One region of the Lentibacillus songyuanensis genome, then DNA from elsewhere that is predicted to be linked to it. Evidence: riboswitches for the same ligand, from Rfam matches in the RefSeq annotation. Region 1 holds a riboswitch; each other region holds the start of a gene.
The links. A riboswitch is a leader RNA that binds a small molecule or an ion and turns the genes downstream of it on or off. The one in region 1 is predicted to bind cobalamin.

Region 1 (4,290 bases):
GGGTGTCGGTTCAAGAACTGGCAGCCGCGAATAATATTACAGATCCCTCAATACTTTATGTTGGGGAAATGCTTGTTATTCCATACGTGCAATATGTGATTCAATCAGGTGATACACTAGGCTCGATTGCGAGTCGTCATGATGTAACGATAAATCTACTCATGAAAGCGAACCAATTAACAGAGTCATCCGTATTGCATCCGGGTCAACGGCTGAGGATTCCGGTAGGCGCCCGGCCAATAATGGAGATTAATGCGTACAGTACGCATATCAATCAACAAGGAAAGGATGAAGTGCTTGTTCTGGGAAGGAATTTCACCTATCTTTCCCCATTTATGTATAGTGTAAAGTCAGATGGGACCATCACAAGCATGCAGGAGACGGGTTTGCTGGAAGCAGCCAGAGCCCATCAAGTGGCTCCTCTACTGGTATTAACGAACTTCTCAGGTGGGAACTTCAATTCCGATTTGGCTGCAACCATTTTCCGGAATCCAAATCTGCAGGAAACATTGATCACCAATTTACTGAAAAAAATTCAATCGAAGGGATATGCAGGGGTTAATTTTGACTTTGAATATGTTTACCCGGAGGATCGGGATAATTATACCGCTTTTTTACGACGCGTTGTCGCTCGGTTTCATCCTGAAGGATTGCTTGTATCGACAGCGTTAGCCCCTAAGGTTAAGGAAGAACAGCAGGGATTGCTTTACGAAGCGCACGATTATGGTGCCCATGGAAAAATAGTAGATTTCGTTATACTTATGACCTATGAATGGGGTTGGGCAGGTGGCGAACCGTGGGCTATTGCACCGATTAATATGGTCCGGGAGGTGTTGGACTACGCTGTTACGGTCATTCCGCGTAACAAAATCATGATGGGGATCCCGTTATATGGCCGTGATTGGAAGATCCCATGGCAACAAGGAACAACAGCTCGAACGGTCAGTCCATACGAGGCTGTTCAATTGGCCGGCCAATATGGTGCAGAAATTCAATATAATACAACGTATCAGGCTCCATTTTTCCGGTACACGGATAACAATGGCCAGCAGCATGAAGTATGGTTCGAGGATGCTCGAAGTATGCAGGCAAAGTATGATGTAATGAAAGCGTATGGGTTACGAGGCGGTAGTTACTGGGTACTGGGAAACCAGTTCCCGCAAAATTGGGCAGTATTAGAAGATAATTTTGTGGTCCGGAAGCTTTAACTGCAACATTCGACGAAGACACTTCTATAAAAAAAGGGTGTCTTATTTTTCATCTAAAAAATTGACGTCTTCATAGCATAACATGGTATACTGAATGAAATGGAATATATTGCTTTATGGTGACTTGTATAAGTTGAAAAGGGAAGCTGATGAAAATTCAGCGCGGTCCCGTCACTGTGATGAGGAGAATCTTTTTAAACCACTGTTTTTTAATGGGAAGGAAAAAGATTTGATGATCCAAAGCCAGGAGACCTGCCATAGGGAAGAGCATTTTTAACCTACGGGAAATAGGAGAATGTTACGAGATAATGCGATTTTTATATAATGAACGCTTATCTTTGTGCTGCGTTTAACATCTTCTTAGTAGAAGGTGTTTTTTATTTTAGGAGGAACAAATAATATGAAACAAATAGCGATTGGGGATTCCAAGACGATTCAGACGCGATTGGTACTTCCCCCTGATACCAATCACCTAAATACAATATTTGGTGGAAAAATATTAGCGTATATTGATGAATTAGCAGCATTAACCGCAATGAAACATGCAAATAGTGTAGTGGTGACAGCTTCTATTGATTCTGTTGATTTTCTGTCACCAGCTAAGGCGGGAGATTCATTAATATTAGAAGCAATGGTAACTTATACGGGAACCAGCTCTATGGAGGTTTATGTCAAGGTGCATGCTCATGATCTGATCAAGGATGAACGACGGTTAACAACGGAATCGTTTTTGACAATGGTTGCAGTCGATGAAAAGGGAGAACCAATTCCAGTACCAAGTGTTTTTCCCGAAACAGAGGAAGAGGGACAATTATTTCGATCCACTCCTTCAAGAAAGGAACATCGCAAGCATCGGGCAGCTATTCGTTAGGATGTGTTTTTTTGCTTGTTTGGAAAAGATTGCTTGCTTGATCAAAGTTTTGGTTCGTTTACTTGAAAAAATAGCGGTCGGTTACCTGTTTTGTTCGATGATGACTTTAAACGTTTCTCTGAATTTTTTCTCATCTTCTGCTGTAAAAGCTTTTGGCCCCTTTGTTCGTTTGCCGCTTTTTCTAGCCATGGCACTAGCGTAGCGGGTTTGTAGGAGTTGGTCAATGTTTTCATTAGTATAAACAAATCCTTTATGATGGAGGACAAGACAGCCCTTTGCCAGTCCGAGTGAAGCTAGTCCATAATCTTGGGTGACGATAATGTCGCCGCTTCTCGCTAACCGCATAATCCGGTAATCGGCTGCATCGGCTCCAGTATCCACGTAAATTGTTTCCACTCCTTGTGGTTGTTCGCTGTTGGAAAAATGGGCAAAGCTTTTTACAAGTACAACAGGGATCTGGTTGTCTTTGGCAATAGAAATGATGGAATCCTTAACAGGACAGGCATCTGCGTCTACGTACACGTTCATGTTTTTTCCACTCCTGTTCAGTAAGACAAAAGAAATAGTGGGTAGTTTGTATAAAACCAACTTGTTGACATGTTTATCATATAAAGGGTATGATATGACTATAATAGTGGTGAGGAAGGGGATTACCCCCTAACCTCTGGTGTTTTTGGAATCCTTATCCGGTTGGCACGGAGAAGGATTCTTTTCTTTTCGACTATATAAGTCTCGGTACGTTGTTACTATCGCACCAATAGCTGATGCAATAAGACTTATGATAGCCGTCAGAAGTAAAATCTTATCCACTTTTACACCCCCTTTCATTAAGGGGTAGGGCATATCATACCCTGCTTATTAATCTAATGTATTTTATTAGCGAAATCAATGGAAATGTATTGTGAATAATGAAAAAGGTATAGCAACCATAAACATATATGCTGATGCGAGGTGGAAGTGTGATGCGATTAGAACGGCCGTCGTTAAAATGGAAACAGGAACATGAAAGCTATGTAAAAGAATGGGGGCCTGAACGAATGGTTCCCAGTAGCTTTAATTTGTCTGGCTATGATACATATGGGGCATATTTAGAGGCGTTAGCGGCAAGGGAAAGTGGTGCTGGAAAATGGCTGCCAAGTACGAATTATTTTTTGATTGATGACCATGAACGAATGGTTGCAATGGTCGATATTCGTCACGAACTTAATGAATTTCTTTACAATGTGGGTGGTCATATTGGATATAGTACACGTCCATCCGAACGAAACAAGGGCTATGCAACATTCATTCTGAAAGAGGCATTGAAAAAGTGCCGGGAATTAGGTATTGATCGCGTGTTGGTAACATGTGATGAAGACAATGTTGGATCGGCCAAAGTTATTATCAATAATGGCGGTATAGAAGACGCATCTTATCAGGATACAGATGGAACGGTAAAACGTAGATTTTGGATTGAAACTGAGGGATAAAAAATGGAAAAGACAATAGTAATCGAAAACATGCTTGCATCCGATTGGGAGCAGGTTCGACATATCTATGTGGAAGGTATTCATACCGGTAATGCCACGTTCGATACAGAAGCGCCGTCATGGCAGGAATGGGACCAGAACCATTTATCCCGCCTTAACGGACAGTAAGGCCACCACTTCAAGATTTTGAGATGAAACTAAAAAAGATAAGTGGGGGTCAACTGCCCGTAAAGGTCCGATTCTGTTCAACTAACATTCAGTGGGGGAGAAAGGGCAGGCTAAAACCGTCACGTCCTTATACCTTTGCCTGCACTAGCACGTCATGTGCGTCGAAACCCCCCCACTGAATGAAGTTTCACTTTATCAAATTGCCGGCTAGTTGTACGTGATGGTGACGAGATTATTGGTTGGGCTGCATTAAGTCCTGTGTCCAATCGGCGTGCCTATGCCGGGGTGGCTGAAGCGAGTATTTATATTAGCCGAAAGTCTGCAGGTCAAGGTATCGGGAACAGACTATTAAAAGCATTGATCGAAGCGAGTGAAGCAAACGGATACTGGACATTGCAGGCAGGGATTTTTCCCGAAAACAAGGCTAGTATGCAACTGCATGCGAAGTTCGGTTTTCAACATATTGGAAATCGTGAGCGAATTGGCAAGCTTAATGGAGTATGGCGGGATGTAGCTATCTTAGAACGAAGAAGCAGTATTATAGGTGTAGATTAATCAAGACGGGAAACCAAAC
Region 2 (4,290 bases), on a different contig from region 1:
AATAAAAGGGGTTTTCATATGTTTGAAGGGAGAATCAATTTTACATGGACTTCATTGAAGCGTTAGTAAAGAATGTGAACGATAACTTTTTGACGTATGTTCTAATTGTCGTCTTACTTGGGTTAGGGCTATGGTTTACAGTAAAGACAAACTTTGTTCAATTTAAAATGTTTCCTGAAATGTTCCGGGTTATTTTTGATAAACGGGCGGTTAGTGCGAAGGGTAAAAAAGGGACTTCTTCATTTCAGGCATTTGCGATTAGTGCAGCTTCACGAGTTGGAACAGGAAATCTTGCCGGTGTAGCCTCCGCAGTAGCAGCGGGTGGACCAGGGGCCGTGTTTTGGATGTGGATCATTGCGTTATTGGGATCAGCGTCTGCCTTTGTGGAAAGTACGCTGGCTCAAGTTTATAAAGTACCCGAGGCGGATCAATATCGCGGCGGTCCAGCCTATTACATCGAAAAGGGGCTCAAAAACCGCGGACTTGCTATTGCCTTTGCTATTATTATTACATTTACCTATGGTCTGGTGTTTAATTCGGTCCAGTCGAATACGATTGGTCTGGCTTTTTCCAATGAGTTTCACTTTGATAGTAAGCTAATGGCAATAATATTGGCGTTATTGACAGCGATTGTAATTTTTGGCGGATTAAAGAGCATCGCCAACGTTACCCAAATCATTGTTCCGGTGATGGCTGTTCTTTATATTATCCTTGCTATTTATATATTAGTCGTTAATATAACAGCGATTCCAAACATGATTGCAGTCATTGTGGAAAACGCATTCGGGATTCGGCAAATAGCTGGTGGTGGATTTGGTGCTGCCATTATGATGGGAATTAAACGTGGATTATTCTCGAACGAAGCTGGTATGGGTAGTGCGCCAAATGCAGCAGCAACAGCTGAGGTCTCCCACCCAGCCAAGCAAGGTTTAATTCAGGCTTTGGGCGTGTTTTTTGATACGATTTTAATTTGTAGTGCCACTGCGCTTATTATTATTACCGCTGGCGGCTATGAGGGAAGCAAGCTCGACGGAATTCAAATCACCCAGAATGCTGTTCAGGCGCATGTCGGGGAGTGGGCGGCGGTCTTTATTGGCATAGCCATCTTCCTATTTGCCTACAGTTCGATTCTTGGAAATTATTATTACGGGGAAAACAACATTGGGTATATCAAAGACAGCAAAGTAGGGTTATTTATTTACCGTATTGCGGTTCTGTTGATGGTTGCTTTTGGAGCCATCGCATCGTTTGATCTTGTTTGGGCACTTGCTGATCTGACCATGTCTATTATGGCTTTAGTAAACCTATACGCCATTGCCAGACTGTTCAAGATTGCCAACCGCGTTCTAAACGATTACCGCGAGCAGCGCAAGGCCGGAAAGGATCCGGTATTTTACCGTGATACATTAGAGGATGACAGCGGTGTTGAATTATGGGATCGAAAAAACGCTTCACATGCAGATAAATAGATGATAAAGTGTAACTTCCTTTAATGGGGGAGCTCCAAGCTTGTTAAGAAATAGAAAAAGCTGTCTGCTGACGTGGACAGTTTTTTCTTTATCCACGTTTTTCCGAAAGATTTTTACGAAACCTATTGCCAAACGCACAAATTTAATTTAGGATAGGTAATAGTAGGTAATACAATATCTTGTGTAAATGTTTGCAGGTAAAAACTATATATAGTATTTGACACAAAAGATGCGAATTAGCTTAATTGGGAACCTGGTGCAAATCCAGGGCTGCCCCCGCAACTGTAAGTGCTGACGAACTGAGCAGAACCACTGTGATTTTCAAACAGGAAGGGCTCAGGTTTAGGATGAAGCATAAGTCAGGAGACCAGTCTTTCGTAGTTGTTCGAATGCCCATTGGTGACATTTGAATACATGTCTAAATAAAATTTCAATTTCTTCGGGGATGGAGAAAATGAAATAATCGTGCCGACCAGCAATTAGAAAGGAAATGATTTTAGCATTTCCTATTCCTTTTATGGAATAACTTGGCATTGTTGTTTCAATCCACTCCATTCACAGGTGTGGATTTTTTAATTTCCCGAAGCGTTAAGGGAGGAAGAAACAATGGAAACACAGATGGATACTACGGTAGATGGAATAATTGATGTTATTAAGGATGCAGCACAGAAGTATAATTTACAAGCAGAAGGGATTATTCAGCAATTAGCTACAATGGATACTTCCAAAGAGGAAGCAAACAATCATGCACTGTTTTACGCGTTAAATCACATCGCTATGGACCAGCCAGGGTGGACGTTTGTCGCAGCCCATATGTATTTAAATGAATTGTACCAGCAAGCAGCCGCAAATCGCGGGTATCATGCGGATCAAAAATATGGGGATTTTTATCAATTAATCCAAACACTTACGGATAAAGGTATTTATGCAACGGATCTGCTGGATGTATATGACAGAGATGAAATCATGTCCTTTGCTTCAGCAATCGATCCCCAGCGGGACAAGCTGTTTAATTATATTGGTCTCTTCCTGCTTGCCGATCGATACATAACACGTGATCACGACCATCAAGTATATGAACTGCCCCAGGAACGGTTCATGATTATTGCTATGACACTAATGAAGAACGAGGCAAAAGAGAAACGACTTGAATTGGTGAAGGAAGCGTACTGGGCAATGAGCAATTTGTATATGACCGTTGCTACACCAACCCTTGCCAATGCAGGAAAAAGCTTTGGCCAGCTATCATCCTGTTTTATCGATACGGTGGAGGATTCACTTGATGGGATTTATTTGAATAACTGGGATATTGCCAGACTTAGTAAGGATGGCGGCGGAATTGGTATTTATTACGGAAAAGTTCGTGCATTGGGTTCGGATATTAAGAAGTTTAAAGGAAACTCATCAGGGGTTGTGCCATGGATCCGCTTATTGAACGATACTGCGGTCAGCGTAGATCAGCTTGGTCAACGACAGGGCGCGGTAGCCATTTACTTGGATGTGTTTCATAAAGATATCATGAACGGTTTTCTTGATCTAAAAACAAATAATGGCGATGAACGTCGAAAAGCACACGATATTTTTACCGGCGTGGCCATTCCTGACTTATTTATGAAGAAATTGCAGGAAGTCGACGAAAATGGCCGAAGCATAGGGGAATGGCACACATTTTGTCCGCATCAGGTCAAGCAAATCATGGGCTGGAAGGATGCGTCTGGCAGAGCGCTTGGGTTAGAAGATTTTTACGATGAAACGGATCGTGCCTATTTTACCGAAAAGTACGAAGAGGCGGTTAATCATCCATTGCTGCCGCGCAAAACATATCGGGCGATGGATATTATGGCGCGGATCATGGTGGGACAGCTGGAAACGGGAACCCCGTATATGTTCTATCGGGATGAGGCAAATCGCCAAAATCCGAATAAACATGTTCGCGGTCAGGGACTAACGTCGATTTATTGCAGTAACTTATGCACCGAGATTATGCAAAATATGTCGGCAACAACGATTACAAATGAATATGAGGATGCGGATGGCAACATTGTAATGGTACGTAAACCAGGTGATTTTGTCGTCTGTAATCTATCATCGATCAATCTTCCGCGTGCGGTAGCGGATGACGTGATTGAGCGTTTGGTATCGATCCAAATGCAGATGCTCGATAATGTGATCGACTTGAATACGATCAAGGTAGGGCAGGCACAGATAACCAATCGGAAGTACCGCGCTGTAGGACTTGGTACGTTTGGCTGGCATCACTTGTTAGCACAGACTGGCATCCATTGGGAATCGGAACAGGCTGTTGACTATGCCGACCAACTTTACGAAACGATTGCTTATTATGCGATCAAAGCGTCAATGGAACTGGCGAAAGAAAAAGGGGCGTACAAGGAATTCACTGGATCGGAATGGGAAACGGGTGCTTATTTTGCTCGTAAAGGATATGATTCCGCAGCTTGGAAAGCACTGCAGGAGGAGATTTGCGAACATGGAATTCGTAACGGTTGGCTGATGGCGGTAGCCCCCAATTCGTCGACGGCAAAAATTGGCGGTTCAACGGATGGCATTGATCCAATCTATGCGGTCGAATATGCGGAGGAAAAGAAGAACTTTAAGTTTAAAGTAACGGCACCAGATCTTGACCATGAGACATATAATTACTATCGCCGTTCCAGACATGAACTGGATCAGCTGTGGAGTATCAGGCAGAATGCAGCCCGTCAGCGTCATGTGGATCAGGCAATCAGCTTTAATCTATACGTAAGGCATGATATTAAAGCGAAGGAATTATTGAACTTGCATGTAGAAGCATGGAAACAGG
Region 3 (4,290 bases), on a different contig from region 1:
CACCTGATAATTGATCCAGCAAGGCATCCTGATATGCATTAACACCGGTCTTTTGCATAACATCATGGACAACGTGTTCATCCTTTTTTGCTAGCGAGGAAAACAGTCCCTTTTGATGGGCATACCGGCCAAGTGTAACCGTCTCCTTTACGGTGTAACTAAACGTTTGCGATGTATGCTGTGGTAAAACAGCTACCTGTCTGGCAAAATCTTTAGCAGAAAAATCCGTGACTAACCGACCACTCAATGTAATTTCTCCCTGCTGTACAGGCAATATACCACTAACCATGTTCAAAAGGGTTGTTTTGCCACTCCCATTCGGCCCAATAATTCCAAAAAACTCCCCTTCCTTCACTTGGAAGGTAACATCGTGTACGATTGTTTTATTTGCATACCCGCCTGAGACATTGTGAACGTGAATCATGTATTTGTTACCCCTTTTCCAATTGTGCCATTGCTTTCGACGACGGTGTGTTTTAGTGAGCTTGGGCGATCTTCGCTTTCGATTGAAGGAAATCACCTTCAGAATATGGGTTGTTCTCTGCCGACTTGATGGGGTTCTCTCCCGACTTCGGGTTGCTCTCTCCCGACCTTGCGTGATTCTTTTCTCCTTCTTGACAAGATTCTTTCCCTTCTTAAGGCAAGTCATCATTCAAGTCCGCCGGCGGATTAAAATAACAGCAAAAATCGGCGCACCAATCAAGGCGGTGATCACACCAATCGGTAATTCAGCCGGTGCAATAATTGTCCTGGATACTAAATCAGCCAAAATCAGAAAACCGGCACCTGCTAAAATGGATAATGGCAGCAAATGTTTATGGTCGGGGCCCCAAACGATGCGGACAAAATGGGGAATCACCAGACCAACAAAGCCAATTGTTCCAGAAACTGCTACTGCTGCTCCGGTTAAAATAGAGCCAGCTATCAGCACATTTAACTTCTTACGTTCCACGTTCACCCCTAAATGCTTGGCCTGGTTTTCACCAAAGGACATCGCATTTAGTTCTGCAGCATGCAGCATTAATATGCCTGCCCCGACAACAAAGAACGGCAGAATAATCCAGACATAATCCCAGCCGCGCATGGACACACTTCCAAGCAGCCAGCCAATAATCTGTCGTAATTCATCTCCTGTGAGTGCGATCATTAACGAGATGAGTGCACCAAGAAATGAACTAAAGATAACACCAGTCAGGATAATCGTTTCCACTCGCATGCCACGATCGACACGTCTGGCAAAAAAAAGCACCATAAAAATCGTTATGAATGATGCAACAACGCTCAATACTGGCAACGTATACAACCCGATAAACGGTAAGGATAAATGAAAAAAAAGCGTCAGCACTGCTCCAACACTGGCACCTGAAGAAACCCCCAGCGTATACGGGTCTGCCAGTGGATTTCGTAATAATCCCTGAAAGGCAGCCCCCGCAATCGCCAGCGATGCACCGATGATCCCCGATAACACCACACGTGGTAGCCGTACATTCATCACAATTTTTACATACATCGGATCAACGGAATCGGGAATGGATGTGTGTGTGATTGCTGAAAAAATCGATTGTACAATAGTTGTGACTGGTACATGAACCGACCCGATCGAAATGCCCAGCAGTACAGAAACAATAAGTAGTAGTACCAATAATCCATATGCTGCGATCCGCTTAGTCATCGAAAACTTCTGGATAAATGACTTTTCCAAGTTCCTCAACACCATTAACCAATCGTGGACCTGGACGACTGACAAGGTCTTCATTAATATCAAAAATTTGTTTGTTTTTTACCGCCTTAACATCTTCCCAGCCACTACGTTTCGCGACCTCAGCTACAGGATCTTCTACATAGGAACCATACGTCGTAATAATCACATCCGGATTACTGGTAATTGCTTGTTCTTCATTAATCTTCACCCAACCATCCTGATCGCCAGTTGCGTTTTCTGCATGAATAATCGATAACAATTCATCCATAAATGTATTTTTTCCCGGTGTATATATATCCGGTGACGGTGAGATTTCCACGTAGACCTTTTTTTGTTCATCCTGACCGATAGCCTTTGCCTTGTCTTCAAGAGCTGTCAGTTTCTCTTTCATATCGCCAACTATCTGCTTCGCTTTATCTTGGGCTCCTGTTGCCTGACCGATTAAAGAAATCGCATCGTAAACCTCGTCAAAATTAGTACCACTGGCAACGACCACCACCGGAATACCTGCTTCGTTAATCTGTTTTAGTGCTTTCTCGTCATTGCTTTGATCGGCAAGGACTAATTGTGGATCAAGTGATAGGATTTTTTCAACATTTAATTCCATCCCGCCAACCTTTTCTTTCTCCGCTGCCTCTTTTGGATAATCATCGTGATCCGATACACCGACGATTTGATCACCCAGACCTAAAGCATAGGCAATTTCCGTATCGCTTGGTATAACCGATACAATTCGTTCTGGTTCTTCCTCAATAGTTACATTATCCCCATTCCCATCCGTAACCGTTACCGGGAAACTTGCTTCGTCTGTCTGTTCTGTTTTGGTATTGTCTGTTTTATCTTTACTTTTGTCAGCGTTATCTTCTGAATTTCCACAACCGGCTAATATGCCGATGAATAGAATAGCAGAAAATAAAAGCAAATAAATCTTTTTCAATGATCATTCCTCCTAGTTGTTTTTCACGGTGAGGGCAAAGGCTAAAAGCGCCCGGTTAGCGACGTATTGACTGCGCCCTGCCAAGCAAGGTGGTTCAGTGTTGCCGCACAAAGCGGCGGTTTTAACCGAACTTCCCCTGCTCCGATGTTGACTTATCGTACGGAGACGGGTGTTGGCCACTACAGCTTTCGCGCTGGAGCCGGACGGAGGGCTACAGGATGTAGGTCAGTTCAGCGTTGCGACAAGACGTCGCGATCTTAGCTGAACTTCCCCTCTGCCATCCATTTATTCACAGGCATAAAAATTTACAATTTTCTAGCCAACGAAAAAACACCCTTCTATTATGAAAGGTGCTGACGTTAACCATAGTGGTTGATCACCGGTTTCGTTACAAAACGGCAGGATCCGCCAAGCTAACACACCCTTCCTATCCGCGTAGGTTCGTGGGATTTCAGAATCAGGCAGTCTCCTGGCTCATGGTTCTTGTTACCCGTTCCCTTCCCATACATGTCCATGTACAGTGGTTCGCAAGGCAACAACCATTTACAGTGGCGGGACCGCGTCGGCTTCACACCGAACTTCCATTTTAAGTCAAATAGCTAGACACCTGAATCTGTTACACAGTATTCATTTTCCACTCTAGTATACACCATCTGGATTCCAGCGAATAGAAAAATGTCGAAAAACAAATAATCTCATCAAATACTTCTTTGAACGAGCTGAAACAAATAAAAACAGCCAAGTATTTGTATCATGCTTGGCTGTTTTTCATCTAACTTGCTCTGTGTTGTTCGTTCAGACGTTTAGCACTTGTAACGATCTGTCCTGCTTTCGAAATAATCAATCCTAAAACGATCGCACAGGCAATCGATACAGCCAGATACGTGATCCCATTCATAACAAGTGAATACACATATGGTGACTGACCCGCTTCAATGGCATATTTCTTGAAAAAAATCACCCCGGCAACAAAATGCCAGAAATATCGAGCGGCACCGCCAGCAAATACAGCAATGGTCATCCAGGTCAGTGCACGCCCCTTATAATTCTTCAATAAGTTACCTTTCACTTGCTTACTAAACAAACCGGCAAATCCAATACACGCAAACGCAATAAAATACTCAATAAATGCTTGCGTCGGTGTTAAAATCCATGCCTCGCCCAGTGCTATCTGCAGCAGTCCCCAAAGAAACCCTGACGAGGCAGCTGCGGCAAAACCCCAGCGGAAGGCTACAATAAAAATGGGTACCATTGCAAAAGAAATCGAAATGGATGGTCCAAAGTGTAATGACGGCAATAAGTCGAGCACCATAGCAAATGCAGCGAATATCGCCACTTCAATCATTGTTTGCAAGCCAAGTTTTCGCATATTAAAAAATGCCTCCTCCTGAACGAACCAAAAGGGAGACATAAGTGAATGAAATGTGCATGCTAAAGATACAGGAATTCTTGTAAACCAGTATCATTACCAATAAGTATTTTAATCACCACATCCCTACGCTAGTACTAACTAACAGGTTCAAAGGGTCAGAACTCATTGGTTCGCTCTCAGCCTTACGCTCCCCTTGTGGTACGTTGTCATATTAAATTACCCTTATCATATCACAAGTTGGTTGCTCATGCATCTTTTTATTTATTGAAGATTCTAATT

Region 2: another riboswitch for cobalamin. It lies ahead of WMZ97_RS05645 (ribonucleoside-diphosphate reductase subunit alpha); the one in region 1 lies ahead of WMZ97_RS08295 (acyl-CoA thioesterase).
Region 3: another riboswitch for cobalamin. It lies ahead of WMZ97_RS05530 (ABC transporter substrate-binding protein); the one in region 1 lies ahead of WMZ97_RS08295 (acyl-CoA thioesterase).

Annotation. Positions count from the first base shown of each region.
Region 1 covers NZ_JBCLVH010000006.1:117,592-121,881, forward strand. The annotation lists gene WMZ97_RS08290 (LysM peptidoglycan-binding domain-containing protein) at 1-1,208, shown strand, start outside; cobalamin riboswitch at 1,309-1,482, shown strand; gene WMZ97_RS08295 (acyl-CoA thioesterase) at 1,609-2,079, shown strand; gene WMZ97_RS08300 (YaiI/YqxD family protein) at 2,161-2,607, opposite strand; gene WMZ97_RS08305 (GNAT family N-acetyltransferase) at 3,042-3,548, shown strand; gene WMZ97_RS08310 (GNAT family N-acetyltransferase) at 3,552-3,716, shown strand; partial or broken gene WMZ97_RS08315 (N-acetyltransferase family protein) at 3,930-4,271, shown strand.
Region 2 covers NZ_JBCLVH010000004.1:2,637-6,926, forward strand. The annotation lists gene WMZ97_RS05640 (alanine/glycine:cation symporter family protein) at 45-1,469, shown strand; cobalamin riboswitch at 1,680-1,859, shown strand; gene WMZ97_RS05645 (ribonucleoside-diphosphate reductase subunit alpha) at 2,076-4,290, shown strand, end outside.
Region 3 covers NZ_JBCLVH010000003.1:311,027-315,316, forward strand. The annotation lists gene WMZ97_RS05520 (adenosylcobinamide amidohydrolase) at 1-424, opposite strand, end outside; gene WMZ97_RS05525 (FecCD family ABC transporter permease) at 653-1,672, opposite strand; gene WMZ97_RS05530 (ABC transporter substrate-binding protein) at 1,665-2,639, opposite strand; cobalamin riboswitch at 3,083-3,265, opposite strand; gene thiT (energy-coupled thiamine transporter ThiT) at 3,412-4,008, opposite strand; TPP riboswitch at 4,115-4,215, opposite strand.